One region of the Bacillus sp. OTU530 genome, then DNA from elsewhere that is predicted to be linked to it. Evidence: predicted binding sites of a transcription regulator. Region 1 holds the regulator's gene; the other holds the start of a gene.
The links. The regulator NrdR, encoded in region 1, represses ribonucleotide reductase genes. The targets are predictions, from matches to a motif close to AACACNATATATNGTGTT.
Positions count from the first base shown of each region.

Region 2: AAHB12_RS12235 (anaerobic ribonucleoside triphosphate reductase) is a predicted target of NrdR. The motif match lies at 1,769-1,786, and genes of this name have one in related genera.

Region 1 covers NZ_JASATP010000006.1:116,941-133,332, reverse strand. The annotation lists gene coaE (dephospho-CoA kinase) at 1-1, shown strand, start outside; gene AAHB12_RS06460 (glyceraldehyde-3-phosphate dehydrogenase) at 107-1,135, shown strand; partial or broken gene AAHB12_RS06455 (adenosylmethionine decarboxylase) at 1,166-1,300, shown strand; gene AAHB12_RS06450 (cytosolic protein) at 1,578-1,979, shown strand; gene nrdR (transcriptional regulator NrdR) at 2,017-2,478, shown strand; gene AAHB12_RS06440 (replication initiation and membrane attachment family protein) at 2,552-3,940, shown strand; gene dnaI (primosomal protein DnaI) at 3,970-4,923, shown strand; gene ytxC (putative sporulation protein YtxC) at 5,106-5,963, shown strand; T-box leader at 6,021-6,242, shown strand; gene thrS (threonine--tRNA ligase) at 6,285-8,216, shown strand; ribosomal protein L20 leader region at 8,588-8,724, shown strand; gene infC (translation initiation factor IF-3) at 8,790-9,296, shown strand; gene rpmI (50S ribosomal protein L35) at 9,314-9,511, shown strand; gene rplT (50S ribosomal protein L20) at 9,553-9,912, shown strand; gene AAHB12_RS06405 (acetate uptake transporter) at 10,283-10,897, shown strand; gene AAHB12_RS06400 (dUTP diphosphatase) at 11,072-11,563, shown strand; gene AAHB12_RS06395 (M42 family metallopeptidase) at 11,633-12,718, shown strand; gene AAHB12_RS06390 (HlyD family secretion protein) at 13,129-13,782, shown strand; gene AAHB12_RS06385 (DHA2 family efflux MFS transporter permease subunit) at 13,795-15,627, shown strand; gene dctA (C4-dicarboxylate transporter DctA) at 15,741-16,392, opposite strand, start outside.
Region 2 covers NZ_JASATP010000013.1:116,930-133,321, reverse strand. The annotation lists gene AAHB12_RS12255 (hypothetical protein) at 1-36, shown strand, start outside; gene AAHB12_RS12250 (hypothetical protein) at 233-406, shown strand; gene AAHB12_RS12245 (HesB/YadR/YfhF family protein) at 483-773, opposite strand; gene plsY (glycerol-3-phosphate 1-O-acyltransferase PlsY) at 882-1,460, opposite strand; gene AAHB12_RS12235 (anaerobic ribonucleoside triphosphate reductase) at 1,813-3,669, shown strand; gene nrdG (anaerobic ribonucleoside-triphosphate reductase activating protein) at 3,666-4,166, shown strand; gene AAHB12_RS12225 (response regulator transcription factor) at 4,135-4,812, shown strand; gene AAHB12_RS12220 (trypsin-like peptidase domain-containing protein) at 5,007-6,209, shown strand; gene AAHB12_RS12215 (CoA-binding protein) at 6,279-6,692, shown strand; gene parE (DNA topoisomerase IV subunit B) at 7,348-9,330, shown strand; gene parC (DNA topoisomerase IV subunit A) at 9,308-11,734, shown strand; gene AAHB12_RS12200 (branched-chain amino acid ABC transporter substrate-binding protein) at 12,182-13,390, shown strand; gene AAHB12_RS12195 (branched-chain amino acid ABC transporter permease) at 13,500-14,486, shown strand; gene AAHB12_RS12190 (branched-chain amino acid ABC transporter permease) at 14,497-15,777, shown strand; gene AAHB12_RS12185 (ABC transporter ATP-binding protein) at 15,793-16,392, shown strand, end outside.

The DNA.
Region 1 (16,392 bases):
ACGAAATACCCATAATATGAATTTATTGGTGACTATATATCCATTTGTGTTATACTATTTATGGGGTTTATGAGTTAAAAGTATAACATAAATAGGGGGCTGGAAAATGGTGCGTGTGGCGATTAATGGGTTTGGTCGTATTGGTAGAATGGTGTTCCGTCAGGCAATTAAAGAAAGTGCATTTGAAATTACAGCGATTAATGCCAGCTATCCCGCTGAGACATTAGCTCATTTAATCAAATATGATACGGTTCATGGGAAATTTGATGGAACAGTGGAAGCGTCTGAGGATCATTTATTAGTCGATGGAAAAAAGGTGCGCTTATTAAATGAACGTGATCCAAGGAAGCTACCTTGGAAAGAGCTCGGCATTGATATCGTGATCGAAGCAACGGGGAAATTCAATGCGAAGGAAAAAGCAATGGACCATGTTGAAGCAGGGGCAAAAAAGGTTATTTTAACAGCACCAGGCAAAGGTGAGGATATTACAGTTGTAGTGGGGGTTAATGAACAGCAGCTTGATATTGCGCAGCATACTATCATTTCGAATGCCTCTTGTACGACAAACTGCCTAGCGCCTGTTGTAAAAATTCTTGATGAGCAGTTCGGTATTGAAAACGGTTTGATGACGACCGTTCACGCATATACAAATGACCAAAAAAATATTGACAACCCACACAAGGATTTACGAAGAGCACGAGCTTGTGCACAGTCTATTATTCCGACAACAACAGGAGCGGCCAAAGCGTTATCCAAGGTGCTCCCTCATCTGTCAGGCAAGCTTCATGGTATGGCCCTTCGTGTACCAACAATAAATGTATCGCTTATTGATCTTGTTGTTGATGTAAAACGAGATGTTACCGCGGAGGAAATTAACGATGCGTTTCGGGCTGCTGCCAGAAGCTCTATGATGGGAATTATTGAAGTTTGCGACGAACCGCTCGTATCAGTGGATTTTAATACAAACGCCAGCTCCGCGATTATTGATGGGTTATCCACGATGGTGATGGGAACACGTAAAGTAAAGATACTGGCGTGGTACGATAATGAATGGGGATACTCTAAACGTGTTGTAGATCTTGTAGGAATGGTTACTGAGCAGTTCGCAGCGAGAGGGAAGGCGCAGCCCGCCTAAACAGAATAGATAATGAACGTCTGCAGAGGAAGTATTGATGTTTATACATGTGGTGATCGTATTAACCTGCATGTAACAGTTGACGATATTGCAGAAAGCCTTGGTGCGACAACACACGAGAGCATCGAACCTCCGCGTGGAACTGAAGGCTTTGAAATTAACTAACGAGATGCAAAAGCTCTTTAAAAAACAATATATTTGCTTTAAAATGTAAAGAGGTGTAGAACGCACCTCTTTTTTAGTTTACACTTTAAGAAAAGGCTAAATTTTTAGCTGCAAGACAATTCGCTGCAGCTGGAAAGTTTAAGAATACAGTATAAGTAGGGCTACGCCTCTGTCTTCGCCCAAGGGCAGGCTCGCCAATCGGCGAGTTTTCTTTACACTGTAGAAAATATCATTGGTGATAGAACTATAACTTGTTGTTGTGTAGGAGGAGAGTTTTATGAGCATCATGCAGAAGGTGAAGCAGGTTTTTTCCACACATGCTGAAACAATGGATTCACACTCGGACGAACAGCTGCGCAGCCGTTATTATAAAACAAATACACAAAATGCGTTAAAGGCTGTGGAAGATGTTATTCGTGGTTTAAAAGGCTATACAGTTACATCCGTTTCTCCTGAACGCGGGGAAATGAGTGTGAATATTGCTGGATCTAGGAAAGCATTTGTTGTTGTGACTGTCATTACAATTCGTCCATTTGAGACGGCAATTGATTTCTCCGTTACGACTGAAACGCCGTTGCCGAGTGATTTCGGATTTAGTAAGAAGGTTATTATGGAGTTGTATAACCAATTGGACAAGCAGCTCGTGTTTATTGGATCGGGATTAGGCGCAAAGCTATAACGAGCAAAGGAAAAGAAATAAATGAGGAGTGGTGACGATGCGTTGTCCGAATTGTTCTCATAATGGTACAAGAGTGCTCGATTCTCGTCCGGTTGATGATGGACGATCTATTCGCAGACGCAGAGAATGCGAAAGCTGTCTATATCGTTTTACAACATTTGAGCGTGTGGAAGAGACGCCGCTGATTGTTGTCAAGAAGGACGGAACACGTGAGCAGTTTAGCAAAGAAAAAATGTTACGAGGGCTGATTAAGGCCTGTGAAAAACGGCCTGTTTCCTTGAAGCAGCTTGAAGATGTTACACAGCATGTAGAACGAGAGCTGCGCAACATCGGGGTATCTGAGGTGGAAAGCGATAAAGTAGGGGAAATGGTAATGGAAGCGCTCAGGGATATTGATGAGGTGGCTTACGTGCGCTTCGCCTCAGTTTATCGACAATTTAAAGACTTAAATGTATTTATTGAGGAATTAAAGGATATTCTGCAAAAAGGCGGGAAGTAAGAAGAGCTTGAGGCATAAGTGCTATCGGCTCTTTTTTATCCGCATCAATATACAGTGAAAGGAATCAATTAAGATGGAAAGACAGTCATGGAGAGAGCTGCTGCCGGTGGATCGGTATCGTGTATGTGCCAGCGGACTGCTGCATGAGCATGACCGTCATATGTTAACGATGCTGTATCAGCCGTTGATTGGCAGTAAAGCAATCGGCTTATACAATACATTGTGGGGTGAACTGAAACAGTACGTTTCGGGTGGTGAAGAAAGCAATCATCATGCACTGATGATTCATATGTACATGCCGCTTCCTGAAATTTATGAAGAACGCATGAAGCTAGAGGCGTTGGGGCTATTAAAGGTGTATGTAAAAAAAGAACAGGACATCCGTTCATTTTTGTATGAATTACAGCCGCCCTTGTCGCCTAAGCAGTTTTTTGATGATGTTGTGTTAAATATCTTTTTATATAATCGTCTTGGTAAAACAAAGTACAACAAGCTGAAGCAATCCTTTTTGGAGCAGGAATCTGATGCTTCGGCTTACAGCGAAGTAACGCATTCTTTTAATGATGTGTTCCAATCGTTTTCTCCTTCGCAAATCGCCTCTTTACAGGAGGAAGTGAGTGTGCCTTCAGGATTTGCGGCACCGGGCCGGACAGCTGGCAAGGCACCGAGCATTTGGAATGATTTCTTTGACTTCGAGCTGTTTGCAGAAGGGCTTTCAGCACTTGTGCCGAAAAAGGCCCTTACGGCACATGTAAAGGAAGCTATTGTGAAGCTTGCTTATGTATACGGTATGAATGCATTGGCGATGCAAAATGTCGTGCTTGGCGCAGTAACAGAGCATCATACGATTGATATGGAAAAGCTGCGCAAAGGTGCACGAGACTGGTATCAATTTGAAAATGGAAGTGCTGTGCCCGTATTCAGCGAACGTGTGCAGCCGCTTGATGCAAGAACGATGCAGCATAAAGAACCGTCTAGTCAGGAGGAACTGCTTATTCAGCAGCTTGAGCAAATTTCACCGCGGGAGCTGTTAAAGGAAATCTCAGGCGGTACAGAGCCGACTGCGGCAGACTTAAAGATTATAGAGGACGTTATGCTGTCACAAAAGCTGTTGCCAGGTGTGGTAAATGTACTCATTTATTACGTTATGCTGAGAACAGATATGAAGCTCTCCAAAACATATGTTGAGAAAATAGCGGGGCATTGGGCACGTAAGAAAGTAACAACCGTACAGGACGCCATGATGCTCGCAAAAGAAGAAAACCGTCAATATCAAGAATGGGCTACCTCGAAAAAGACGCCGAAGAAGCGCGCAACAACGCGCAAGGAGCAGCTGCCGGAATGGCTGGAGGAACAAAAGCAACAGTCAGCAACTTCTCAGAGTCAAACAGAGAGTGCAATCGATTTGGAAGAAGAACGACGTCGCTTAGAGGAAGAGTTAAAAATGTATAAGAAGGAATAAAGGAATTTGTGTCCTTTGGAGGTGAAAAGATGGAACATGTTCAAAACTCCTTCGCCAATCTCATGAAAAATGAGGATTTCAAGAAACGATATGCTTCGTTGAAGGAGCAGGTGCTGTCACATCCGCGTATTCAACAATTTCTGCTTGAGCAAGAGGGGGAGGTAACCACTTCTATGCTTGAAGGCAGCCTTGTGAAGCTGTATGAATATATAGGTCAAAGTATGAACTGTGATGAATGTCAAACATTGGAACAATGTAAAAATATGCTGCAGGGCTACCATCCCCATCTTGTGATTCAAGGGAAACGGATTGATATTCAATATGACCGCTGTCCGCGTAAGGTGGCGTACGATGAGCGTAAAAAGCAGGAGTCTCTTATTCAAAGCTTGTATGTTCCAAGGGACATATTAGAAGCATCTATGGGAGGACTAGATCTTTCGCAATTAGAAAGAGTACAAGCAATTCGTGCCGCTAGCGAATTTCTAAAGGAATATGAGCTTGGCAAGAAGGTTAAGGGTTTATATCTATATGGACCATTTGGGGTAGGAAAGACATATATTTTAGGTGCAATTGCTAATGAATTAGCCGAACGGAAAATCTCTTCTATGCTTGTATACTTACCAGAATTCCTGCGTGAAATCAAAAGCTCCATTCAGGATAATACAATCAGTGATAAAATTGACGCGGTGAAGCGAGTACCGGTTCTGATGCTTGATGACATTGGGGCAGAAGCGATGTCAAGCTTTGTTCGAGATGATGTGTTAGGAGCTATTTTGCAATTTCGGATGCTGGAAAATCTGCCAACCTTCTTTACTTCTAATTTCAACATGCAGGAACTTGAGCATCATTTAACCTATTCGCAGCGCGGAGAAGAAGAGCGGATGAAGGCGGCTCGTATTATGGAACGAATTAAATATTTGGCGAAGCCAGTGCAAGTCAAAGGTGAGAATCGCCGCCATCAAGGGAGTAATCAAGGGGAGTAAGGACAGCTTGCTTCCTTTGTCTTTTGATGTATATACGTAGGTTTATGCAAAGGTTGTTTTACTACAGGAGAAAAGCGATTGGATTCCGCTTTTCTTTTTTTTGTCAAGAGTTTCTTGTATCATTTTTTGCTCCCCCTTTTAATATACATAAAATAGGTGATGATCTTAAAGGGGGGACAAAAGTGATCGAAATCCGCTTTGAAGAAGAGCATGATGCGCGCATGATGTACGAGCATTTGCTGAAAGGTGCGGAAACTGCGCATGAAAGTATGAGCGTGCTTTTGGAGGAATCAACAGTGGTCGTTCATATTCCGCCTGGGGACGTATGGTGTGCAGATGAAGTATTGATTCCGGCAATTATTCGTTTTATTACAGATGTGAAGGAAGAAAAATGGATTTTATCGATTTTAGAACAGGCCTTTTTATATCGCGATCAGGACGAACGGATGCAAATTCTACATATTGTTCATTCGCTATTAGACGGGAAATTGCAGGATATACCATATAAGGGTCTGCAGAAAGAAAGGAGAAGTTTGCTAGAGGCGTCTCTGGCGGAATTTGTACAAAACCCTATTTCCTTTTCCTTTGATTCCTATGTGAAGTTTCGTTTGAGGTACTATATGGCGTATTTGGTTCGATTAACAGAGCTTGCGATTGATGAATATAAGCTTGAGCAGGAGTATCAGTCCTTTGTGGAACTGCTTCGGCAGCATGTGTATACACGAAAACCTCGGCTGTCTTGCCTTCATCTCGTCTATAACGGAAGTTTCACTTTTTACGATGAACGTGGCTCTTGTTTAAATCAGGAGAGGTTGGTCCAATATATAGACGAGGGTATTGTGTACAATCAAGAGTCGTATATCGATCCTAATATTATTGCGCCGCTGTTATCGATTGCGCCGAAAACGATTTATCTATATACCGCTCATATAGATGACAATATGATTATTACAATTCGAAATGTGTTTCAAGAACGTGTAATTGTTCATACTATCGGAGAGTTTGAAAAAATGATGGGCAAGCAGGTAAGAAAACCGTAATGCTCCCTTGCTTTTCTTTTGCGTTGCGAATATAATTACGTACATAATGTGAATATAACATAAGTAATGATGAGGACATGAATTTCTTTTTACGATTCCCAGAGAGGGAGGCCTTAGGCTGTGAGCTTCCTAATACGAAAAAGTTGTTTACCACCTCTGAACTTCAGCGATGAATTGATAGTAATTGCTGACGGCAAACACCGTTATAATACTTGAGCGATTCATAGATGTGAATCGGAACAAGGGTGGAACCACGAGAAATCAACACTCGTCCCTTTTTGGGGACGGGTGTTTTTTATTTTTATGAAGGAGCTGAATGACATGGCAGAAAGTATTAAAATTACATTCCCAGATGGAGCTGTAAAGGAGTTTCCGCACGGGACAACAACAGAAGACATCGCTGCTTCCATTAGCCCTGGCTTAAAGAAAAAGGCTGTGGCAGGAAAGTTGAATGATACATTGCTTGACTTGAAGACACCTATTCAAGAGGATGGCAGCATCGCCATTGTTACATTGGATACTAAGGAAGGCGCAGAGATTTTGCGTCACTCTACAGCCCATTTGCTTGCACAGGCATTAAAGCGTTTGTATAAAGATGTGAAGCTTGGCATCGGACCAGTTATTGAAAATGGTTTTTACTACGATATCGATTTAGAAGAGCCAATTACAGCAGAAGATCTCCCGAAGATTGAGAAGGAAATGGAGCGCATCGTAAAGGAAAATATTGAGATTGTGCGCCAAGAGGTGAGCCGTGAGGAGGCGCTGCGCCGTTATGAAGAAATTGGTGATTATCTAAAGTTAGAACTGATTAATGACATTCCTGCGGATCAAACATTGTCTATTTATGAGCAAGGTGAATTTTTTGACCTATGCCGCGGCATCCATCTTCCGTCTACAGGAAAAATCAAAGCATTTAAGCTATTAAGCGTGGCGGGTGCCTACTGGCGCGGTGATAGCAAAAACAAAATGCTTCAGCGCATCTATGGTACTGCGTTTGCAAAGAAGGAAGAGCTTGCGGAGCATCTTCGCCTGCTAGAGGAAGCGAAGGAGCGCGACCACCGCAAGCTTGGCAAGGAATTAAAGCTATTTACAAACTCGCAAAAGGTTGGGCAAGGCTTGCCGCTTTGGCTGCCAAAGGGCGCGACAATCCGCCGCATTATCGAGCGTTATATTGTCGATAAGGAAGTAGCACTCGGTTATGATCACGTTTATACACCAGTTATGGGAAGCGTTGAATTGTACAAAACATCTGGTCACTGGGATCACTATCAGGATGGCATGTTCCCTCCAATGGAAATGGACAATGAACAGCTTGTGCTTCGTCCGATGAACTGTCCGCACCATATGATGGTATATAAGCATGATATCCATAGCTACCGCGAGCTACCGATTCGGATTGCAGAGCTTGGCACAATGCATCGTTATGAGATGTCCGGGGCGTTAACAGGTTTGCAACGCGTACGCGGCATGACTTTGAATGATGCTCATATCTTTGTTCGTCCAGATCAAATTAAAGAAGAGTTTATCCGTGTTGTTCGCTTGATTTTAGAGGTGTATAAGGACTTTGGTTTAGAAGACTATTCCTTCCGTCTATCGTATCGTGACCCAGAAGATACAGAGAAATATTTCAATGATGATGAAATGTGGAATAAAGCACAAAGCATGCTGAAGGAAGCTATGGATGAAATGGGCTACGACTACTATGAGGCAGAGGGTGAAGCTGCATTCTACGGTCCAAAGCTGGATGTGCAGGTGCGCACAGCGCTTGGCAAGGATGAAACATTGTCTACTGTACAGCTTGATTTCTTGCTTCCAGAGCGCTTTGATTTAACATATATCGGTGAAGATGGCAAGCATCACCGCCCTGTTGTCATCCACCGCGGCGTTGTTTCTACAATGGAACGTTTTGTTGCGTTCTTAATTGAGGAATACAAAGGTGCGTTCCCAACATGGCTTGCACCGGTACAGGTGCAGGTGATTCCTGTTTCTCCTCAAGTACATCTGGATTATGCGAAGAAGGTACAAGAGGAGCTTCAGCTTGCAGGGATCCGGGTTGAGCTGGATACACGCGACGAGAAAATCGGCTACAAAATCCGCGAGGCACAAATGCAAAAAATTCCGTACATGCTCGTAGTTGGTGATAACGAGGTACAGGAAACTGGTGTTAATGTGCGTAAGTACGGTGAGCAAAAGTCAGAAACAATGCCGCTTGCAGCGTTTGTAGATATGATTCGAAAAGAAGGAAAACGATAAGAAGGCTTGCTTCTTGTAAAAAGGTGCCGCATCATGAACGGCACCTTTTTGCACTGTAGGAAAATATAAATTTCCAGCTAGAAGTGAATTCGACGTAGTCGGAAGTTTTAGGAATACAGTATAAGGGCAACTACGCCGCTGTCCTCGCCAGTCAGTGAGTTTTCTCTATTCCGCCTTAATTTGTTAGCATCGTAAAAAGAAACACTATAGTCTAGTCAAAAGGACTGTGTTCTAAACATACTCCTTTAAAAAAATATTGCATCATTTCCGTTTCTCTGCTACAATACTTTTTGTTGTTACTTTTACATGTGACTTCTTGACATAGGATTACCAAATATGGTATAGTTTCTGAGGAAAAAGAATACTTAATTGTGAACAAGCAGGAGCACCCGCTTCTCACCTGATGGACGCTAGAAGGCAGTTAACAGGTTACAACATATGTTGTATGTAACGGATATAAACAGTTACAGTGTGGGTGTATTGTATATGCCCGCACTTTTTTATTGGGCGCAAACATTCTGCCGCAGAAGTATTCTCATAAAACCTTGGAGGTGGCTTACTATTAGCAAGGACATGATGATCAATGAGCAAATTCGTGCTCGTGAGGTACGTTTAGTTGGACCGACTGGCGATCAGCTTGGAATTAAATCCCGTCAAGAAGCGATGGAAATCGCTGCCAATGTGAATCTCGATCTTGTTATGGTTGCTCCAACTGCGAAACCACCTGTGTGCCGCATTATGGACTACGGAAAATTCCGCTTTGAGCAGCAAAAGAAAGAGAAAGATCAGCGTAAAAACCAAAAAATTATTAGTATTAAAGAAATTCGTTTAAGCCCGACAATTGATGAGCATGACTTTAACACGAAGCTTCGCAATGCCATTAAGTTTTTAGAGAAAGGCGATAAGGTTAAAGCATCTATTCGCTTTAAAGGACGCGCGATTACTCATAAAGAAATCGGTCAACGCGTATTAGATCGTTTCTCTGAAGCTTGTGCAGAGGTAAGTACAGTGGAATCCGCTCCGCGTATGGACGGTCGTAGCATGTTCTTAGTTTTAGCACCTAAAAACGATAGCAAGTAATAGAGGAGGAAACCCACATGCCTAAACAAAAAACTCACCGTGGCGCTGCAAAGCGTTTCAAAAAGACTGGAACTGGTAAGCTTAAGCGTTCCCATGCTTACACAAGCCACTTATTCGCTAACAAATCTACAAAAGCAAAACGCAAGCTTCGTAAAGCTGGAGTAGTAAGCGCAGGCGATTTCAAACGTATTCGCCAAATGCTTGACAACATTTAATCAGACTTCGGTTAACATAGATATCTTAGGAGGTAAGAAATATGCCAAGAGTAAAAGGCGGTACAGTTACTCGTAAACGTCGTAAAAAAGTTTTAAAATTAGCTAAAGGTTTCTACGGTTCTAAACATACATTATTTAAAGTTGCTAACCAACAGGTTATGAAATCTTTAATGTATGCATTCCGCGACCGTCGCCAAAAGAAACGTGACTTCCGCAAACTTTGGGTTACTCGTATCAATGCGGCTGCTCGTATCAACGGTCTTTCCTACAGCAAATTCATGCACGGCTTAAAATTAGCTGGCATCGAAGTAAACCGCAAAATGCTTGCTGACCTTGCTGTAACTGATGCACAAGGCTTTGCACAATTAGCGGACGCTGCGAAAAACAGCTTAAATAAGTAATTTAGCGAATCCCTTTAGGACATGTCCTGAAGGGATTTTTACTTTTTACACTTTAAGAAAGTATAAATTTCTAGCTGGAAGCCAATTCGACGTAGTTGGAAATTTTAAGAATACAGTATAAGTGTAACTACGCCTCTGTCTTTATCGAATGGTTCGCCAATCAGTGAGTTTTCTTTACAGGGTAGATAAAATTATTAAAAGATAAAATATTCATGTAAGCGTATCCTTGTGTTGGAAATTGTCTTTCTTCGTGTTATTTGCAGTCTTGTATCTAAAAACACGTATAGAGCTATACTGCTGATGCTCTTGACAGATCTTGTCGAATTTTGTATCGTTTTCAAGTATGTTTTAAAAAATAAGGGAGGATCACATGAACAGTCAAGTACAGCAAGTTAAAATTACAACGGCAGATCCATCTGCACTTGGGTTATTCGGTCTTGCGATGGTGACGCTTGTCGCGTCTTCACAAAAGCTCGGTTGGACCGAAGGAGTTTCTCTTGTTCTGCCATGGGCCATTTTCTTAGGTGGCTTTGCTCAATTGTTTGCATGTATTCACGATGCAAAGCACAATAACACGTTCGGAACAACAGCTTTTGGCGCATTTGCTTTGTTTTGGTTCGGTGTTGGTACATCGTGGCTGATTAATCTAGGAGTGTTTGGAGAGGCATTGGCGAAAGCTGCTGACCCAAAGCAACTGGGCATTGCATTTATTGGTTATTTAATTTTTAGCATTTTTATGACAATTGGAGCAATGGAAACACATAAAGTACTATTTATCATTTTTGTTCTTATTGATTTCTTATTTATCGGTTTGTCATTAAGTACGTTAGGTGTTGCTCCTGAATTTACTCATGAAATTGCGGCATTTGCGGAGTTATTCATTGCGCTATTTTCGTTTTATGCTTCGGCTGCCGCAGTGTTGAACACACATTTTGGACGAGTTGTTCTTCCAGTTGGCAAGCCATTTGGGATATTCAAGAAATAATATAGCAAGCTATTAGAGTTTTAATTGAAGGCCGGGTAATCTTACCTCTGGCCTTTTTGTTTTGTTTTTCATCTAGTACATAAAATATGAGATAGCACCTGTTAATAAATCGTCTTTCCTCAATAAAAGCGCACTGATATAATGAAGCTTGAGAAAGCTAGGGGGAATACAAACGTGGACTTATTACATTTGTTTAAGCTGCAAAAAGAATTAGATGAGCGTATCCTGAAGGAACATAATTTAGAGCCAAAGAAGCTATTAAAGGAAAAAACACTTGCACTGCTTGTGGAAATAGGAGAATTGGCTAACGAAACGCGCTGCTTTAAATATTGGAGTACAAGGCCGTCCTCAGAGCGGGAGGTTATTTTAGAGGAATATGTAGACGGGTTTCATTTTATTTTATCGGTTGGGATCGATTTAGGTGTGGATAAAAACTTTTTATTTTATAAGTGTGCACACGCGAATAAGACAACTGTGCAAACCTTTTTAGATGTATATGCAAGGGTGATTCGCTTCCACGATCAGCCGTCTATTACAAACTATATTGAATTATTTACAAGCTATCTGCGACTTGGACAAGCGCTTGATTTTTCGCAGGAGGATATTGAGAGGGCCTATCTGGCTAAGAACGAGGTCAATCATCAGCGTCAAACGCAAGGCTACTAAGGGCATGCTTTGAACATCATCATACCCTCCTGTATAATGGAAGAGATAGACAAAAAGGAGGGTATGATGATGCAAAATCTAGATCCTACATTAAAGATGCTTAAGGAATTAACAGATGCGAATGGCGTTGCTGGAAATGAACGTGAAGTACGCGAGGTAATGAAAACATACATAGCATCCTATGCGGATGAAATCATGACAGATAATCTTGGAAGCTTAATTGCCAAAAAAACAGGTGATGCGAGTGGTCCAAAAATTATGGTGGCTGGACATTTGGACGAGGTTGGTTTCATGGTAACACAAATCGATGACAAGGGCTTTCTCCGCTTCCAAACAGTTGGCGGCTGGTGGGGGCAGGTGATGTTAGCGCAGCGTGTAACGGTTGTGACAAGAAACGGAAATATCACAGGTGTTATCGGTTCAAAGCCTCCTCATATTTTGCCGGTTGAAGCACGCAAAAAGCCGGTGGAAATTAAAGATATGTTTATTGATATCGGTGCTTCCAGCAAGGATGAAGCTTCAGAGTGGGGAGTTCGTCCAGGTGATCAAGTTGTGCCGTATTTTGAATTTCAAGTGATGAAAAATGAAAAAATGCTTCTTGCAAAAGCATGGGATAACCGTATTGGCTGTGCGATTGCGATCGATGTGTTAAAGCAGCTCAAGAATCAATCGCATCCGAATACAGTGTATGGGGTCGCGACTGTACAGGAAGAGGTTGGTCTGCGCGGTGCAAAAACATCTGCACACCTTGTCGATCCAGATATTGCATTTGCGGTTGATGTTGGCATTGCAGGAGACACGCCAGGCGTAACCGAAAAAGAAGCGCAAGGAAAGCTTGGAAAAGGCCCGCAAATTATTTTATATGATGCGTCTATCGTATCACATAAGGGTCTACGCGATTTTGTTGTTGGGGTAGCGGATGAATTAAACATTCCATATCAATACGACTCAATGGCGGGCGGTGGAACGGATGCTGGTGCTATTCATGTGACGCTTAATGGTGTACCTGCTATGTCCATTACAATTGCTACGCGTTATATTCATTCGAATGCTGCAATGCTTCATCGAGATGACTATGAAAATGCAATAAAGCTACTTGTAGAAGTGATTAAACGATTGGATAGGATGACTGTACATCGTATTACCTTTGACTAAGAGGGAAAAAGGCGAAGGGGGATAACCTTTCGCTTTTTTTGTACTATAGGAATGTATAAATTTTCAACTAGAAGCGAATTCGACGGAGCGGGAAATTTTAGGAATATAGTATCAGTAGAGCTGCGCCTCTGTCTTCATCTAAAGGGGATATTTTCCAAACGGCGAAAATTTCTTTACTTTATGTGAGATTTTTTAAAACAAATTAGTTTCTATCTTCGAAAAAACTCTTTATAATATGAAAGTATGCTCTTACTGAAAGGAAAAATGAGACTGGCATAGTGGATTCGTATGCTTTTGCCATTTAATTAACATTGTTAATAATTTGTTTTGTTTAATAAAAAATAGGAATCCAGGTCGGCTGTTTTTCACATTATAGTTAAGAGACGATAAAAAGGAAGGGAAGAAAATAAATGAATCAGTTTCGCCGACTCGTAGCAGTCAATATTATCACTTTGCTTGTATTGATAGGAGGAGGTTTTCTTGGCTATTATTACTACAATCAAGCACAAAATTATTTAACAACGGACAATGCCAAAGTTGATGGAAAGGCAATTTCAATTGCTTCTCCTGCAGCTGGACAGCTTACTGAATGGACAGCGACAACAGGAAGAGCATACAGTGCCGGTGAAAAGGTGGGTACTGTTCAAGCAAGCAGTGCTGCAGGTGTGCAACAGCTTGATATTACAGTTCCTGTCGGTTCCACGGTAGTTCAATCTAACGCAACAGAAAATACGTTTATCGCTGCAGGTTCTCCATTGGCATATGCATACGACATGAACAATTTATGGGTAACAGCAAATATTAAAGAGACTGACATTGATGATGTGAAAGAAGGACAGGATGTAGATGTGTATGTTGACGCATATCCAAATACAACCTTAACAGGAGTGGTGGACCAAGTTGGTTTAACGACAGCTAATACATTCTCCTTGCTTCCATCTGGAAACACGACAGCCAATTATACAAAGGTAACGCAGGTCGTACCAGTGAAAATTACTTTAGATCATACGAAATCTGTGAACATTGTGCCTGGGATGAACGTGTCAGTCCGCATTCACAAGTAAGGAGGAGATTGTATGTCCTCAACAATTATTGCTGTATACGCTGTGTTTTGCGTTATTATATTTGCCGCTGTGAACCTAGTGCTCCGTCGCAGAAAGAATGCGGAGTCAGCGGTTCAAGAACACAGTGGTACGGTAAAACACGAACATGATGAAGAAACAGTGTATCGGGCAGAGGCAACAGAACCTTCTCAGGAAGAAGGGCGTGCCTCTTCAGAGGAAGTTTTGCAGGCCGCAGCAACAGCGGTCGAAGAAGAAATTCCAGTTCCCACACCGGAGCAAGCGGCGCAGCAGCCACAATCGGAGCAGCCGCAATCGGAAAAACCAGCTTTTAGTATTGCTGCTGTTTTAACCGTTCTTGTGCTGGGAATGTTTATCTCTATTTTAAATCAAACAGTTATTAATGTTGCCTTACCTGCATTAATGAATGAATTTAATATTTCCACGTCAACCGGTCAGTGGTTGTCAACAGGATTTATGCTTGTAAACGGGATTTTAGTTCCGATTAGCGCGTATTTAATTCAAACCTTTACGTATCGAAAGCTCTTTTTAGCTGCGATGATATTCTTTACGGTTGGCTCTATTGTTTGTGCGATAGCAGTGAACTTTCCTGTTATGATGGCAGGGCGTGTTATTCAGGCTGTCGGTGCTGGTATTTTAATGCCAGTTGGGATGAATATCTTCATGACACTCTTCCCGCCAGCAAAGCGCGGGGCGGCAATGGGCTTGCTCGGTGTTGCGATGATTTTAGCTCCGGCGATTGGGCCGACAATTGCGGGCTGGCTCGTCGAAAACTATACGTGGAATCTTATGTTTTACGGTATGTTTGTGATTGGACTTGTCATCTTTTTACTTGCTCTTCGGTTGTTTACGTTGGTACAGCCGTTATCAAAACCAAAGTTTGACTTGGTCGGCGCGATTTCCTCAACCATTGGTCTCGGTACATTATTGTATGGCTTTAGTGAAGCTGGGAATAAGGGTTGGGATAGCGCAGAGGTTATTATCATGTTTATAATCGGGGTGATTGGACTCGTCTTCTTTGTACGTTGGGAATTGAAGGCCGAGACAAAGTTATTGGATTTAACAATTTTTTCAATTCCAGCTTTTTCCTTCACGTTGTTTATTAATATGATTATTACAATGGCTTTGTTTGGCGGAATGCTGTTGCTTCCGGTTTATCTGCAAAACATTCGGGGCTTCACTCCGATTGAGTCCGGATTATTGCTCCTTCCGGGATCATTAATTATGGGACTTATGGGACCGTTCGCTGGAAAGCTATTTGATAAATACGGCATAAGACCGTTAGCGATTTTCGGTATGATTCTGATGACGTATGGAACATATGAATATACACATCTTTCGCTCGATACGTCATACGGGCATATTATGAGTATCTATATTCTGCGCTCCTTTGGGATGGCGTTTATTATGATGCCTATTATGACTGCTGGGATGAACGCACTGCCGATGAATAAAATTTCACACGGTACTGCTTCACAAAATACGCTGCGGTCGGTAGCTGGTGCAATTGGAACAGCTATTCTTGTTACAGTTATGACGCGGCAAACCACCTTCCATGCGGCTGATTATACCAATCAGGTGACGGCAACGAACCCTGTGCTAAGCACAAGCTTTGCCCAGGCAGGACAAGGTGTAGCTGCGCTTGCGCATGTTCCAGCGCAGACGGGATCCGCACTTGAAACAACCCTGCTATATAGTCAGGTTATGAAGCTATCTACCATTAATGGAATTAATGATGCGTTCTGGGTGGCAACGGTTTTATCGGGACTTGCCCTTGTGCTATCATTTTTCTTACATTCTGGTAAGCGGCAGACAGCTAAGAAATAAGAAGGTATAGTAAAGAAAAGGCGAACCACTCTTTGAGGATGGTTCGCTTTTTTTTTGCACTGTAGGAAAGTATAAATTTTCAGCTAGAAGTGGGTAGCTTAACGCAAGGATCCTTAGGATACATTTGAATCGGTTAGATTAGAAGCATTCACCTCTGTGTTGTTGGGGAGGTAGGTAATGCGACCATCAAGAGTGTCTTTCGCTCGGTTAATATCCAGTAATCTTTCCCATCGTGCAATGATGAACGTGGCAACAGCATAACCGATAATGTTCACAGTTGTACGGTAATTGCCCATAAAACGATCTGGAGCAAGCATGAGAGCAATTGCTGCTATAGGAATGGATCCGGTTGCTGCTGCGGTTGCTGACAGTGCAACAAAAGCTGAACCTGGAATACCTGCCATCCCTTTTGAGGTTAATAAGAGAACTCCTAAAATCATGATTTGGTCAACAAGGCTTAAATCAATACCAGTCGCTTGTGCAAGAAAGACCAACGCAAGTGATAAATAAAGAGAAGCCCCATCCAGGTTGAATGAATATCCAGTTGGAACCACTAGACCGACAACAGCGCGGCTACAACCAGCATGCTCGAACTTGTCCATCAGCTGGGGCATGACTGCTTCCGATGATCCTGTTGCAAACGCAAGCATAATCTCTTCCCGGATATAGAGAACTAATTTCCAGAGACTAAGACCGAGGAAGACCCGCGTGATGATAGCCAATACAAGAAGAAATGCCAGGCATGCAATAGTCATAGCTATAAAA
Region 2 (16,392 bases), on a different contig from region 1:
TTACGATTTGTATCCAGCAATAATTGTACAAATTAATCTTCATCTAGAAAGATTCTATCAATGCCCATTTTGGAGGGGGACATTAATAGAGCAGGCTTCTTTACAACATCAATCCTATCTGTTAAAATTTGGTATAACATAAGTGTGATGAATATACAGCTATGTTTATAGGAATAACTTGTTAGTCAATGGGAAAGAGAATCATGATAACTTGGAAAGGGAGGAATGCAAAATGGGTGTCCCTTTGACATCGAAGGAAGTCATTGCTCAGATCCAGAAGTTAGAGAACGAAGGTAACTCTTTACGTAAAAAAGAGATAAAACAACTTTATCCTGATTTAATGCGGAGTGCTTTGTATTACTACCCAAGTTGGCAACATGCTATAGAAGAAAGTAAAATAAGTTAACTATCCAATTTACACCGCGATATTAGAATAAGATGAATTCAGTTAAAGAAAACTCGCCAAAATCGGCGAGTTTTTTTTATTTTTCGTATTGAAAGTCTGGCGCCTCTGCATTTGGCTCGTATATGACAGAAAGATTATGGCCATCGAAATACCATTCGTCGTCTTCTTCAATGAAAAAGGTTACGCCATTTTCTGTGACCTGAGCTGCCGGGTTTACAGGCAAGTCCTTGCGAATTCCAAGTGATAAACCTTTTTGTACTGTACTGCAGCCTCCGTATTGCACAAAAAATCGAATGGCATCACCTTGCTGTAAGTGCAGTTCATTTTTATACCAAGCAGCTGCGTCTTTTGACACAAACATCTCCATAACTCTTCCTCCTAAATTTTGCATTTACTTATTAGTATAGAAAAAAACGCAAAAAGGCGCTATCTTTATGCTTTACAACTCCTTTTTGCGTTATAACGCCTTTTATTTTTACAATTTTACCTTTGGTTCCGTTTTATCTAAAATGCGTTTAATATTGGCTCGATGTCGATAAATAACAAACAGAGCAATAAATGAGATACCGAAGATAAACGGTTTATCACCTTCAATGATAGCGGCGATGACAGCGACGACAGCTGTTATCATGGAGGACAGGGAGACATATTTAGTTGTATACAAAAGTGCCAAAAATACAAGTATCACCACTAAGAAAATAACAGGCTGATAAAATAGAACAACACCTGCAGACGTAGCAACTGCTTTGCCGCCGCGGAAGCCTGCAAAAATTGGATAAACGTGTCCGATTATTGCAAGTAGACCAAACCAAAGCGGGTGAATGTCAACATTGAAAATAACAGGCAAAGATGCTGCAAGTGTGCCTTTTAAAATATCGGCAAATGTTACAATAAATCCCGCCTTCTTACCTAATGTGCGGAATGTATTTGTACCACCTAGATTTCCGCTCCCATGCTGTCGTATGTCTATCCCGTACCCGAGTTTTCCGACTACTAAGGCAAACGGAATGGAGCCCAGTAAATAGGCGACTAGAAATAAAATGTATGTAAGCATACGTTTCTTCTCCTTTATAAGGATGATAGTAATAAAAACAACAAGAGGCCGTTTTTCCTAATCTATTGTATCATATAACGAAAAAGTTAGAAGTTGTTTTTTTTTGCACGGTAAGAAGCTATAAATTTCTAGCTAGAAGCCAATTCGACGTAGTGAGAAATTTTAGGAATACAGTATAAGTAGGGCTTGCCAGTCGACGAGTTTTCTTTACAAACTGCTGCGCAGAGACGTTATACAATATGTGTCACAATACTGTGAGAATCTGCACATTTTTCCAATTCTACATACAGTATAATTTTAATGTTGATGATACTATATTTTGTGTAGAGTGAGGGGAATGAGGAAACTTTCAATGGAAAAGCAGTATGCTTTAGAACAGCTGGCAGCTTCGTTTCAAGGGGTGATTCAGTATGAGGAGCAGGATTTGCTGCAGGAAAATGCAAATGTCGATGGACATTCACCAATGGGTATCATGGGGAAATTTTCCTCTGAAGGTGCCAAGTTTTATGCATTGGAATATTTGCTAACTGAGGAAGTAAAGGAAGCAGTGCAGGATAATCTAATCCATATTCATGATTTGGATTTCTATGCGGCAGGAACAACAACATGCTCGCAAATCCCGCTGTCCAAGCTGTTAAAGGATGGATTTTCCACCGGGCACGGTCATATGAGGGAACCAAAATGCATTAGCAGTGCCATGGCACTAGCCGCTATCATTTTACAAGCCAATCAAAACATGCAGCATGGCGGGCAATCGTTTGCTATGTTTGACAGGGACTTGGCGCCATATGTACGCAAAACATATAAATGTCATGTAGAACGACTTGGCAGTTATGCCCGCTTTGGAGTAGAGGAAATACAACAAATTGCTTGGGAGGAAACAAAGCAAGAGACATATCAGGCGTGCGAAGCATTCATCCATAATGCAAATAGTATGCATAGCCGAGGTGGGGGACAAGTGCCGTTTGTGTCCATCAATTATGGGACGGATACGTCAAAAGAAGGGAGGATGCTCGCCCGTCAGCTGCTTTTAGCAACGCAGGCTGGTCTTGGAAACGGTGAAACTCCTATTTTTCCCATTCAGGTGTTTAAGCTGAAGAAAGGAATTAATGTACTTCCAAATGATCGAAACCATGATTTGTATCGACTTGCACTGGAAACAACAGCAAAGCGGCTGTTTCCGAATTTCGCGTTTTTAGACGCACCCTTTAATTTGCAGTACTATGATGGCCGTTCTGAAAGTGAAGCCTGTTATATGGGATGCAGAACACGTGTAATGGCGAATATTCACGGTGAGGAAAATGCAGTGGGAAGCGGGGATTTGTCATTTACATCCATTAATCTTGTAAAACTTGCCTTGCAGAGCACAAGTACGGAGCAATTCTTTCAAGCGCTGGAGCAGTACATTGCGCTTGTCATTCGGCAACTGCTTGAGAGATTTTACTATCAAGCTCGCAAAAAAGCGCGGGATTTTAAGTTTTTGTATACCCAAGGTGTATGGCGCGGCGGAGAAGAATTAGAGCTTCATGCGCCTGTTGAAAGTATTATCAGACAAGGAACATTGAGTATTGGATTTATTGGGCTTGCGGAATGTCTAGTTGCTTTGGTAGGAAAACATCATGGGGAAAGCGAAGCGGCATTATGTCTTGGGCTTGATATTATCCGTTTCATGAGAAACAAAGCGGATGAGGCGACAAAGCGGCATCGACTCAACTTTTCCTTGCTTGCCACACCCGCAGAAGGATTGTCAGGTAAATTTACGAAGCAGGATCGAAGAGAGTTTGGTGTGATTACCAGTGTTACAGATAAAGAGTATTACACAAATTCATTCCATGTTCCGGTGCACTACCCAATCAGAGTGCTAGATAAAATTCGGATTGAAGGGTTATTTCATGAGCTTTGCAATGGCGGACATATTACGTACATTGAACTAGATGGGGCAGCTGTTCATAATGCAGAAGCGCTTCATTACATCGTCATGGCTATGCTGCAGCACCATATCGGATATGGCTCGATTAATCACCCTATTGATCAATGTAAATGCTGCGGCTATCACGGTATGATTGAAACTGTGTGCCCGTCTTGCGGAAATGCTGAGGAAACGAAAATCGAACGAATTCGGCGTATTACTGGCTATCTTGTCGGGGATATGACGAAATGGAACGGTGCTAAACGAAGCGAGGAGCGGGAGCGGGTGAAGCATACATGAGGATTATGAATATTTTACATGATAGCGTTGTCGATGGAGAAGGACTGCGTACAGTTATTTTCTTTGCGGGTTGTCCGCATCGATGCTATGGCTGCCATAATCCGAAGTCTTGGAAAATAGAAAACGGAACGAGCATGACAAAGAAGCAAATCTTAGAGGAAATTATAAGCAATCCGCTAACTGAGGTGACTTTTTCTGGCGGGGAACCTTTGTACCAAGCCTTTGAAGTCAAGGAGTTGGCAAAAGAAATTAAAGCCTATGGGAAAAACTTATGGGTATACACAGGTTATACGCTTGAGGAGATATACAATTCTAAAAATGATGATATGATAGAAACGTTGAAGCATGTGGATGTATTGGTAGACGGGAGGTTCGAGATGCAGAAGCGAGATGTTACACTTCCCTTTAGGGGGAGCAGCAATCAGCGCATCATTCGACTGAAGGAGGGGAGAGAATCGGATGATAATGGGCAAAACAGTGCTGCTTGTCGAAGATGAACAACGGCTGCGGGAGATTATCTCCGATTATTTCAGAAACGAAGGCTTTGAAGTTGTGGGAGCAGAGGATGGAAAACAAGCTCTTGCTTTGTTCGAACAGCATGCCATTCATTTAATTATTTTAGACATTATGCTCCCTGAAATCGATGGCTGGTCTGTTTGCAGGCAGATTCGAAGAGAGTCGACCGTTCCAGTGATTATGCTGACAGCCCGTTCAGATGAAGAGGATACACTGCTTGGCTTTGAGCTCGGAGCAGATGAATATGTCACCAAACCCTTTAGTCCCAAGGTATTGGTAGCTAGAGCGAAGACGCTGCTTAAGCGTGCGGAAGGTGCGGTTGCACAATCAGCGGAGCATACATTATCTGTTAGCGGCATCATATTGAATCGTTTATCCAGGACGATATTCGTGGATGGGCAGGAGGTAATTTTAACACATAAAGAGTTTGAATTGCTTATGTATTTAATGGAAAATAGAGGGATTGTACTCTCACGGCAGCACTTACTGGATCACCTATGGGGATATGATTATTATGGTGATGATCGTACCGTTGACACCCATATTAAAAAGCTACGAAATAAGCTTGGGACACGTGCTAGGCATATTAGTACAGTGATCCGTGTCGGATATAAGTTTGAGGAATAGTCCTTGATTAGCCGTACAAGCCGGACTGCAAAGGAACAAGCAATTGCTGGTAGGATTTATGTGCGATTTTGCAGAATTTTGGTTAAAATGGAAGAGAGCAAGTGATTTATAAGTATTTTTTCACTAAACTTTCATTAAATTTTCACCAAATTTTTGTATCATATAAGCATGATAAACTAGAGGGGAGATAGACGATGGGCTACTATGATCAAACTGAGATGACTACAAGATTTGAAGAAAAACCACAGCGTCGCAGCAGAAAGGGCTATTTTTTCTCCGGCTTTGTTGGGGCGGTTATCGGAGCTGCGACCGTGACGGCTTCGATCAACTACATACCGGCCCTTCAAAATCAAAAGGGACAGGCTTCTGTTGTACAGCAGGTGCAGCAAAGTGAAGGGACGGCGGTGCCTGTTGTGAATAACATGAAGTCGACAGATCTTGCCGGTATGATTCAAGGTGCAAAGGAAGCAGTGGTCGGCGTTATTAACTATCAAACAGCGGATACATTGGATGCGCAGGATTCCGAAGCTGGTTCCGGCTCTGGTGTTGTATATAAGAAGGTAGGAAATAAAGCCCTTGTGATTACAAATAATCATGTAGTTGAAGGGGCAAAGCGTCTTGAAGTAAAGCTTGCGAACGGAGAAAAAATTGCAGCAAAGCTTGTTGGAGCAGATCGTTGGCTTGACTTGGCTGTTATCGAAATTGATGGAACGAACATTAAGACAGTTGCAACGCTTGGTGATTCTGATAAAGTACGTGTTGGAGAGCAGGCAATTGCCATTGGGAATCCGATTGGTTTAGATGGAACAGTCACAGAAGGTATTATCAGCAGCAAAAATCGTGAAATCCCAGTAGATGTTGATCAGGATGGCAGCGCGGATTGGCAGGCAGAAGTATTGCAAACAGATGCTTCGATTAACCCGGGTAACAGCGGTGGCGCATTGTTTAATGAGAACGGCGAAGTAATCGGCATCAATTCCAGTAAAATTGCACAGGAAGCTGTGGAAGGAATCGGTTTTGCAATTCCAATCAATGTGGCAAAACCGATTGTTGAATCACTTGAAAAATATGGAAAAGTGCAACGTCCGTTTCTAGGAGTACAGCTTCGTTCTCTGGATGAAGTGTCAACGTACGCAAGCAGACAATTAAACCTTCCAACAGAAGTGACAGGTGGAGTCATTATTTTACAAACAACTGCAAATTCTCCTGCGGCAAAGGCAGGCTTGCAGCAGTATGACGTGGTTGTGGCGCTCGATGGTCAAGAAGTGAAGGACTCTGTACAGCTCCGGAAGTACCTATATGAAAAGAAAAAAATTGGAGATGAAATGAAGGTAACCTTCTATCGTGATGGGAAAAAACAGGAGGAAACCATCAAGCTTGATGCAAATGCCGACTAAGAGAATAGACCGTTTCTATTGAAATGGTCCTTTCTCTTTTTGTATAATCTTGGGAAAGGAGGGGTTATAATGACAATTCAAAATCCAACACGCACTGAAATTGGCGAACTGTTAAAGAAAAGTAAAACGATTGCAGTAGTAGGGTTATCCGATAATCCGCAGCGAACGTCTTATATGGTTTCAAAGGCTATGCAGGATGCAGGCTATGATATTATTCCAGTAAATCCAAATGCGGAGTATATCCTTGGAAAAAAAGCCGTAAAATCGTTAAAAGATATTGAGGGTCATGTTGATATTGTTAATGTGTTCCGACGCTCTGAGCATTTAATGGATGTGGCAAAGGAGTTTGTTGAAATTGATGCGGATATTTATTGGGCGCAGCTAGGATTAGAGGATGAGGAGACGTATGCATTTTTACAGGAACAGGGCTATACGGTTATTATGAATCGCTGTATTAAGGTGGAGCATGCGCTAACGCGATAGAACGTTCACAAAGAAGCCAATTGCGAGGCTTCTTTTCTGTTTGTATACTTATAATGTAGCATGAGGCATGAATGAGGTACACATACGAGGTTTTATAAGGGCTGGTTATGGGGAGTTTTACTTTGTTGTAGGAATGTATAAGTTTCTAGCGAGAAGTTTATTTGGCATAGACGGAAATGTTAGGGATACAGTATAAGTAGGGCTACGCCTCTGTCTTCGCCCGGGGGGCAGGGCTCGCCAATCAGCGAGTTTTCTTTACAAGATAAGAAAGTGTAACTTTTTGGGGTGATGTCTAGCTCCCAAGGTCCACTCCTTGCCGCAAAATAACGTCCCTACAAAATGCAAAAAAGCGCTTTCTATGGTGAAGAACATTTTGCTTCGGGAGCAAAGGCGGGCCTTGTCCGTTTTTCTTATTATTCCTTTTGGGATCATTGTCATTTGACTATTGATGAAGATATTCTTGTAGTCATGTATTGACAGGTTATTATTTTTCTGAAATAGTAGCTTACAGGAATCCTTGTGGGAAACAAGGATTTTTCTTTTATATCTTGTATATTTTATAATGGGTGTCTATACTTGCCAACATAGGGAGAAACAAGGTATGCTATAGAGAAAACGTATGTTCTTATCGAAAGATAGAAAGGAGTTTGGGGATTTGACACAGCATCAGTTTCAATATAACGAGGATGCAATTCAAGTGCTTGAAGGTCTAGAAGCAGTACGAAAGAGACCTGGTATGTACATTGGAAGCACAGATAGCCGAGGATTGCACCATTTAGTATACGAGATTGTGGATAATTCCGTAGATGAAGCGCTAGCAGGCTTTGGCGGTGAAATCACGGTTATGATACATAAAGATAACAGCATTAGCGTAGAGGATAAGGGGCGCGGTATGCCGACCGGCATGCATAAGCTCGGGAAACCAACGCCGGAGGTTATTCTCACAGTGCTTCATGCTGGCGGAAAGTTTGGACAGGGCGGCTATAAGACGAGCGGAGGATTGCACGGTGTAGGCGCATCGGTCGTAAATGCGCTATCGGAATGGCTTGTCGTGACCATTAAGCGTGATGGCTTTGTGTATCAACAGCGTTTTGAGCATGGAGGAAACCCGGTAACAACGCTTGAAAAAATAGGCGTAACGAAACAGACGGGAACGAAGATTCATTTTAAGCCGGATGCGACCATTTTTAGCACAACGAATTTCCAATATGAGACGTTGTGCGAACGTCTTAGAGAATCTGCATTTTTATTAAAGGGTATGAAAATTGCCTTAAAGGATGAGCGCAACGATTTAGAGGATATATTTCATTACGAAACGGGAATCGAGGCGTTTGTATCCTATTTGAACGAAGAGCGAGATGTGCTTCACAAGGTTGTGTTTTTTGAAGGTGAGCAGGGCGGCATCGAGGCAGAGCTGGCATTTCAGTTTAACGATGGTTATTCAGAAAACATTCTATCGTTTGTAAATAACGTCCGTACAAAGGATGGCGGAACGCATGAAGCAGGCTTTAAGACGGCGATGACACGTGTATTCAATGAATATGCGCGGAAGGTTGGGGCGCTTAAGGAAAAGGACAAAAATTTGGATGGTGCCGATATTCGCGAGGGCTTGTCTGCAATCGTATCGGTTCGTATTCCAGAGGAACTGCTTCAGTTTGAAGGTCAGACAAAAGGAAAGCTTGGTACGAGTGAGGCTCGTTCTGCAATTGATTCGATTGTATCGGAGCATCTAGCTTACTTTTTACAGGAGAATCCAGATGTTGGCGGATTGCTTGTGAAAAAAGCAATTAAAGCATTTCAGGCGCGCGAAGCTGCTCGAAAGGCACGGGAGGAAGCGCGCAGCGGGAAAAAGAAAAAGCGTTCGGAGGCATCCTTAAGTGGGAAGCTAACGCCGGCACAATCACGCAACCCGCAAAAAAATGAGCTGTACCTTGTAGAGGGCGATTCTGCCGGCGGTTCGGCCAAGCAAGGTCGAGATCGACGTTTTCAGGCCGTGCTGCCGCTGCGCGGAAAGGTTATTAATACAGAAAAGGCAAAGCTGGCGGATATTTTTAAAAACGAAGAAATCAATACGATTATTCACGCCATTGGCGGCGGTGTTGGACAGGAATTTTCTGTTGAGGATATTAATTATGACAAGGTTGTCATTATGACGGATGCTGATACGGACGGTGCACATATTCAAGTGTTACTGCTGACATTTTTTTATCGTTATATGAAGCAGCTTATTGAGGCTGGGAAGGTTTTTATTGCGCTCCCGCCGCTTTATAAAGTGAGTAAAGGAACCGGCAAAAAAGAAACGATTGAATATGCCTGGTCGGATGAAGAGCTAAAAGAAGTTACAAAGCGCTTTGGCAAAGGCTATACAATTCAGCGCTATAAAGGTCTTGGAGAAATGAATGCAGATCAGCTTTGGGATACGACGATGAATCCGGAAACAAGAACGCTCATTCGTGTCAAAATCGATGATGCAGCACGTGCTGAACGCCGCGTGACCACGCTCATGGGTGATAAAGTAGAGCCACGTCGAAAGTGGATTGAGCGAAATGTACAGTTTGGTTTACAGGAAGAAGGAAATATTTTGGAAAATGAGATGATTTCGGAGGTGGAGCAGGATGCAGGCGGAGAAATTTCATGATCTTCCGTTAGAGGATGTAATGGGCGACCGCTTCGCCCGCTACAGTAAGTATATTATCCAAGATCGGGCATTGCCGGATGCCCGTGACGGCTTAAAGCCGGTACAACGGCGTATTCTGTATTCGATGTATGTAGAGGGAAATGTGCAAGATAAGCCGTTTCGAAAGTCGGCAAAAACAGTCGGGAATGTAATCGGTAACTACCACCCGCATGGAGATTCTTCTGTTTACGAAGCCATGGTGCGCCTCAGCCAGGATTGGAAGGTGCGCAATGTGCTTGTGGAGATGCATGGCAATAACGGAAGCATTGACGGCGATCCGGCCGCAGCGATGCGTTACACAGAGGCTCGCTTATCAGCAATCGCGTCTGAGCTTCTGCGCGATATCGATAAGCAAACGGTTGAATTTGTTCCCAATTTTGATGATACGAGTGAAGAGCCTGTTGTTTTGCCAGCTATGTTTCCGAGTCTTCTTGTCAACGGTTCTACAGGGATTTCCGCTGGATATGCAACAGAGATTCCTCCTCATCATCTTGGGGAAGTAATCGATGCTGTGATCATGCGCATGGATAATTCGCTTTGTACAGTCAATGACCTGCTAACTGTTATGAAAGGGCCAGACTTTCCGACCGGGGGCATTATTCAAGGTCTGGAAGGGATTAAAAAGGCATATGAGACAGGTCGAGGGAAAATTATTATTAGAGGCAAGGCCGCTATTGAGCATATGCGCAGCGGCAAGCAGCAAATTGTTGTAACGGAAATTCCATATGAGGTAAACAAGGCGAATCTTGTCAAAAAAATGGATGATTTGCGTATCGAGAAGAAACTGGACGGCATTTCAGAGGTGCGTGACGAAACGGATCGCACTGGTCTTCGCATTGTCATTGAACTGAAAAAAGATGCAAATGCGGAGGGGATTTTAAATTATCTGTACAAAAATACAGAACTGCAAATCCCGTATAATTTTAATATGGTTGCGATTCACAACCGCCGTCCGAAGCTGCTCAGCCTGCCACAAATATTGGATGCATACATCGCGCATCAAAAAGAGGTAGTCACAAACCGTTCCCAGTATGAACTGCGAAAAGCGCAGGATCGTCAGCATATTGTGGAGGGGCTGATGAAGGCACTTTCCATTCTGGATGAAGTCATTGCAGCAATCCGTGCGTCAAAAGATAAGCGTGATGCGAAGGACAATTTAATTGCAAAATTCGCATTTACAGAGGCGCAGGCGGAGGCAATTGTTTCATTGCAGCTATATCGTTTAACCAATACAGACATTACAGCGCTGCAAAAAGAGGCAGAAGAACTCAATGAAAAAATCAAAGAGCTGCTGCTCATTTTGAATAGTGAAAAAAAGCTTCTTCAAGTCATTAAAACAGATTTAAAGCGTGTTAAAAAAACATATGCGGATGAACGACGTACGCTGATTGAAGAGGAAATTGAAGAAATTAAGATTGATATGGAAGTGATGATTCCGCAGGAGGATGTCATCGTTACAATCACAAAAGAAGGTTATATGAAGCGAACAAGCTGGCGTTCCCATAATGCTTCGAATGGAAAAGATTTTGGTATGAAGGAAGGGGACCGTCTGCTTGCTCGCCTCGATATTAACACGACGGATACCGTTCTTTTGTTCACTAATAAGGGGAATTATTTGTACCTGCCTGTGTACGAGATGCCGGATATACGATGGAAGGATTTAGGTCAGCACGTTGCGAACATTGTTTCCCTGGAAAAAGATGAGACTATGGTTGCTGCGGTTCCGGTGCAGAATTTCGAGGAAGACAACCGCTTTTTAGTATTCGTGACAAGAAACGGAATGGTGAAGAAAACAGAACTCAAGCAGTATAAGGTGCAGCGTTATTCTAGAGCGCTCGTTGCTGTGAACGTGAAAAACGGTGATGAAGTAGTGGATGTACTGCTGACGGATGGAAATCAGGAGCTTGTACTTATTACGCACAGTGCGTATGCTTTGCGCTTTCATGAGGGGGAAGCGAGTGCTGTTGGTGTTCGTGCCGCGGGTGTGAAAGGAATGAATGTAAAGGAAGACGACTATGTAGTGAGTGGCCTTACACTGCAATCGGCTGATGATTTCCTTATTCTTGTTACACAGCGCGGAGGCGTGAAAAAAATGAAGGTATCTGAAATTGAGCTATCGTCTCGGGCGAAGCGTGGACATTTAATATTTAAAGAGCTAAAGGCAAATCCTTATCGGATTGTCGGAGTGGAAATAGCGGATGATGCTTATAGGATGTTCGTGAAGCTAGAGAGACGAGGCGCTGAAGAACTTGATATACAATCGTTAAAAGAAAAAGATCGTTATAGCAATGGTACGCTCATGATTGATGTGAATGAAGCTGGTACCGTTACAGAAGTTTGGAAGGTAGCTAGACAGGAAGGCTGAAGAAACTCTTGTCCGAAGGAATTCGGGCAGGAGTTTTTTCTTTGCACTTTAGGAAAGTATAAATTTCTAGTTGGATGCCAATTCGACGTAGCGAGAAATTTTAGGAATAAAGGATAAGGGCAACTACGCCTCTGTCTTCGCCCAAAGGCAGGGCTCGCCAATCGGCGGGTTTTCTTTATAAAATAAACTTTCCGGGGCGTTGTCCAGCCCCCGCGGTCTGCTCCAGCCTCCAGAATATACGGAAGCCCTCCATGTTCGGAAAAATAGTGTTAATTCCTGCGAAAGGTATAACGCTGCCTTTTTTTGTCACAAATTTGTAACATTTTGCAGAACCAATGTCGAGAAACGCAAAAAAATCTAGAATGATAGTAGGTTGTACAAATGAGATGCTTCCTGTATCATTTAACTAAATATTTATAAAATTCAGAAAAACAAGGGGGTAACAGGGTGGCTTTTAAAAAAGGAATGGCACTAGCTTTGTCCGCAGCGCTGGTATTTGGAGTTTTGGCAGGTTGTGCTAGTAAGACGGAGCAAACGGGAGCAAGCACATCGTCAGGCAGTGACGGAAAGGTCATTAAGATTGTGACGCAGTCTCCATTATCAGGCGGATCTGCAACGCAAGGGGAAGCAATTAAGCTTGGAGCGCAATTACAAATAGAGGAACAAAAAGAGGCGTTTAAAAAGCTTGGATTTGAGCTGCAGCTCGTTCCATATGATGACCAAGCCGACCCGAAAAAAGGCGTAGCCAATGCCCAGTTAGTTGGTGCAGATGAAGCTGTTCTCGGTGTAGTGGGGCATATGAACTCCGGAGTAGCGATTCCCTCTTCAGAAGTATATGAGAAGAACAACCTTGTTATGGTATCTCCAACAAATACAGCAACGGAGGTTACAGACCGTAAATTAAAATCGGTAAATCGCATTTGTGCCCGTGATGATTTCCAAGGTCCAGCGGGTGCAGAATACGCAGTCCAAACGTTGAAGGCAAAGAATATTTTTGTTATTGATGATAAAACAGCCTACGGTACAGGATTGGCAACGGCATTTAAGAAGGCTGCCGAGAAGCTTGGTGCACAAATAGCAGGTTATGAATCGATTACAGTGGGTGAAAAGGACTTTAACGGTGTATTGAATAAAGTGCTTGCGAAAAAGCCTGACTTAATTTATTTCGGCGGTTTATATGCGGAAGGTGGATTGCTCTTGAAGCAGGCGCGTGAGAAAGGTATTACAATTCCGTTTATGGGCGGTGATGGCTTAGATTCTGGTACGCTAGTAGAAATCGCAGGAACAGCAGCAAAAAATACATTTTATACGTCAATTGCGGCTGACCCAGCAAAAACAGAGAAAGGCAAAAAGTTTATAGAGGATTACAAAAAGAAATTTAACAAAGAGGTTGAAGGGTACTCTGCTTACGGCTATGATGCTGCAGGGGTTGTTCTACAGGGAATTAAAGATGCAATTGCGGCAAACGATAATAAGCTTCCGACTCGCGAGCAGGTGCGCGATGCCGTTCGCAGCATTCAAAACTATGAAGGTGCTGTAACGAAGGTTGGCTTTGACGAAAAAGGAGATAATAAGTTTTCAAAAATCTACATTTATAAATTAAATGAATCGAGATATCCTGGCACTCAAGAAGGAGAGGTAAGCAATACGAAATAAAACAAAAAAGAGGTGTGGAAAGTATTCCATGCCTCTTTCCATTATCCACTCATCCGAAGTTGTTTGGTGGTGTGAAAAATAGAGAAATCATTAAAAGAGGAGGGAGAGCATGCTAGCAGAAGTACTTCATACGTTACCGCAAGTATTGCTTGATGGCTTAACATTAGGTACAGTGTATGCCATCGTCGCACTGGGCTATACGATGGTATATGGAATTCTAGAGCTCATTAACTTTGCGCACGGGGAAATTTTTATGACGGGTGCTTTTATTGGAACAGCAATTTTTCTCACGATGGCAGGATTCGGCTGGATTGGAGCCATGCCAGCAATTCTTGCGCTTATTCTAGTTCTCGTAGCATCATCGATCGTAACGGGAGTGTTAGGAATGGGAATTGAGCGAGTTGCTTATCGACCGCTTCGGAAAGCGCCAAAACTGATCACGCTTATTACAGCTATTGGAGTTTCTTTCTTGCTGCAGGATATAGTTCGTTTTATTACAGAATTTAAGAAAGGGAACTATATTATTACAGCTCCTTCTTTATTTACAGACCAAGTTACAATTCATACATCTTCTATGCTATCAGTCTTTAACAATGCGCAAATGAGGTCATCCTCTTTTATTCTCATTATGATAGCTATTGTGATGATGGTTGCGCTCGATTTCTTTGTGAACAGAACAAGATGGGGTATGGCAATGCGTGCTGTGGCACAGGACCGTGAAACTGCAGCGTTAATGTCTGTAAACGTGAATAAAGTAATTTCGCTCACGTTTTTTATAGGCTCTGCTCTTGGCGGTGCCACAGGCGTTTTGTTTGCTATCCAATATGGAACAATCGATCCGTATATCGGCTTTATTCTTGGGATGAAGGCTTTTACAGCCGCAGTTATGGGCGGTATTGGCAATATTCGTGGTGCGATGGTTGGAGGTGTTTTACTCGGTGTAATCGAGATGTTCGCATCCGCTAACTTATCGGTACTTACTCACGGTGTGCTAGCCGCAGAATACAAGGACGTTTTCGCGTTTGCGATCTTAATCATTGTCCTTATCTTTAAGCCTGAGGGACTCTTCGGTAAAGCAGTTATCGAGAAAGTGTAGGTGAGAGCAGATGAAAACATTGCTGAAACAATTACAAGAAAGTGCAATCTTGCAGATGATTGTACTCACGCTATACATTGTGATTACTTCTCTTAGTCTCTATCTAGCGGAAAAATCAGTGACAGCTTTTTTGCTTCTATTATTCTCGCTTTTGCTGCTATATTATACAAAGTTTTCAGTAAAGATAAAGTGGGCGCTAGGATTGTTCGTAATGATTGTGCTGCTTCCATTTACGGCAAGTGCTGGTCCGGCATATGAATCGTACATGGAAGTAGCGACTTTAGTCGGTATTTATGTAGCAATGGCTCTCGGACTAAACATTGTTGTCGGCTTTACTGGTCTTTTAGACTTGGGCTTCGTCGCTTTCTTTGCGGTTGGTGCTTATACATACGGCATTTTTGCGACAGGACAAGCCCAGAATTTTATGCCGTTTGGAGAATACCCGCTTTCAGGAGAAAGCTTTTGGCTGTTTCTTGTGATTGGCGGATTGATTGCAGCATTATTTGGGGTACTTCTGGGGATTCCGGTTCTTCGTGTCAAAGGTGATTACTTAGCGATTGTAACGCTTGGCTTTGGTGAAATTATCCGCATTGTGTTCAATAACCTAGACAAGCCAGTCAACATTACAAACGGTGCAATGGGGCTTTCCTCGATTCAGGCACCATCCTTGTTTGGTCTTACCTTGAATAATTCAAGTCAGTTTTATTACGTTGTAATTGCTATTTTGTTATTCGTTATTTTTGCTGTCAGACGCTTGGAGCATTCTAAAATTGGCCGTTCTTGGAAGGCTGTACGTGAAAATGAAATTGCTGCGCAAGCGATGGGCATCAATCTTGTGCGTGCAAAGCTGCTTGCATTTGCCATCGGTGCTTCCTTCTCCGGCATGATGGGTGTTGTATTTGCCGGTAAACAAGCATTTATTGACCCGACCAGCTTTACGCTCATGGAGTCTATCACGATTCTTGTTATGGTAATTTTAGGAGGCATGGGCAGTGTGCCAGGTGTTATTTTGGGCGCCGCTATCATGACTATTTTGAATTTGCAAGTACTAACAGAGCTGACAAATTGGCTGAATCAAGTAAGCCAATCTGGTGCTTTCGCAGTTCCCGAAGCTTTATCTCCAGCTAAAATGCAGCGTTTTATCTTTGGCGGTATCTTAATTCTGTTTGCGATCTATCGTCCGCAAGGGCTTATTCCGGCAAAGAATCCAGTTTTTAACGAAGCAGAGCTAAAGGGAAGCGCAAAGGTAGGGGTAGTGGAAAAAGGAGAAGATAAGGTCTTTGGATCCTAAGGGGAGGGAAAGTATATGTCCATTTTACAAGTATCCCATTTGACAAAGCGATTTGGCGGTGTTGTCGCTGCAAAAGACATTTCGATGACAGTCGAAAACGGGTCTATTACCGCGGTGATCGGTCCGAATGGTGCCGGAAAAACAACATTTTTTAATATGATTACAGGGGTATATAAACCAGACGAGGGAGAAATTTGGCTTGGAAACCAATCGCTTGTTGGTTTAAAGGCGCATGATATTTCAAAGCGCGGAATCGCTCGTACCTTTCAGAATATTCGTTTGTTTGGCAGTATGACGGTACTTGAAAATGTGATGGTGGGCTTGCATAATCATATCAAAGGCGGGCTGTTTGGAATATTGCTGAATGTACCGAGCATTCGCCGTGAGGAGAGGGAAGCGCAAAAGGAAGCCTATCGTTTGCTTGAATACGTTGGATTAGCGCAATTTTTGAATGAAGAAGCGCAAAATCTTTCTTACGGTGCGCAGCGCCGCCTAGAGCTCGCTCGCGCTCTTGCCGCAAAGCCAAAGGTGTTATTGCTGGATGAACCAGCAGCAGGAATGAACCCGAAGGAAACAAAAGAGCTGACAGAGTTAATTTATTGTGTGAGGAAGGAG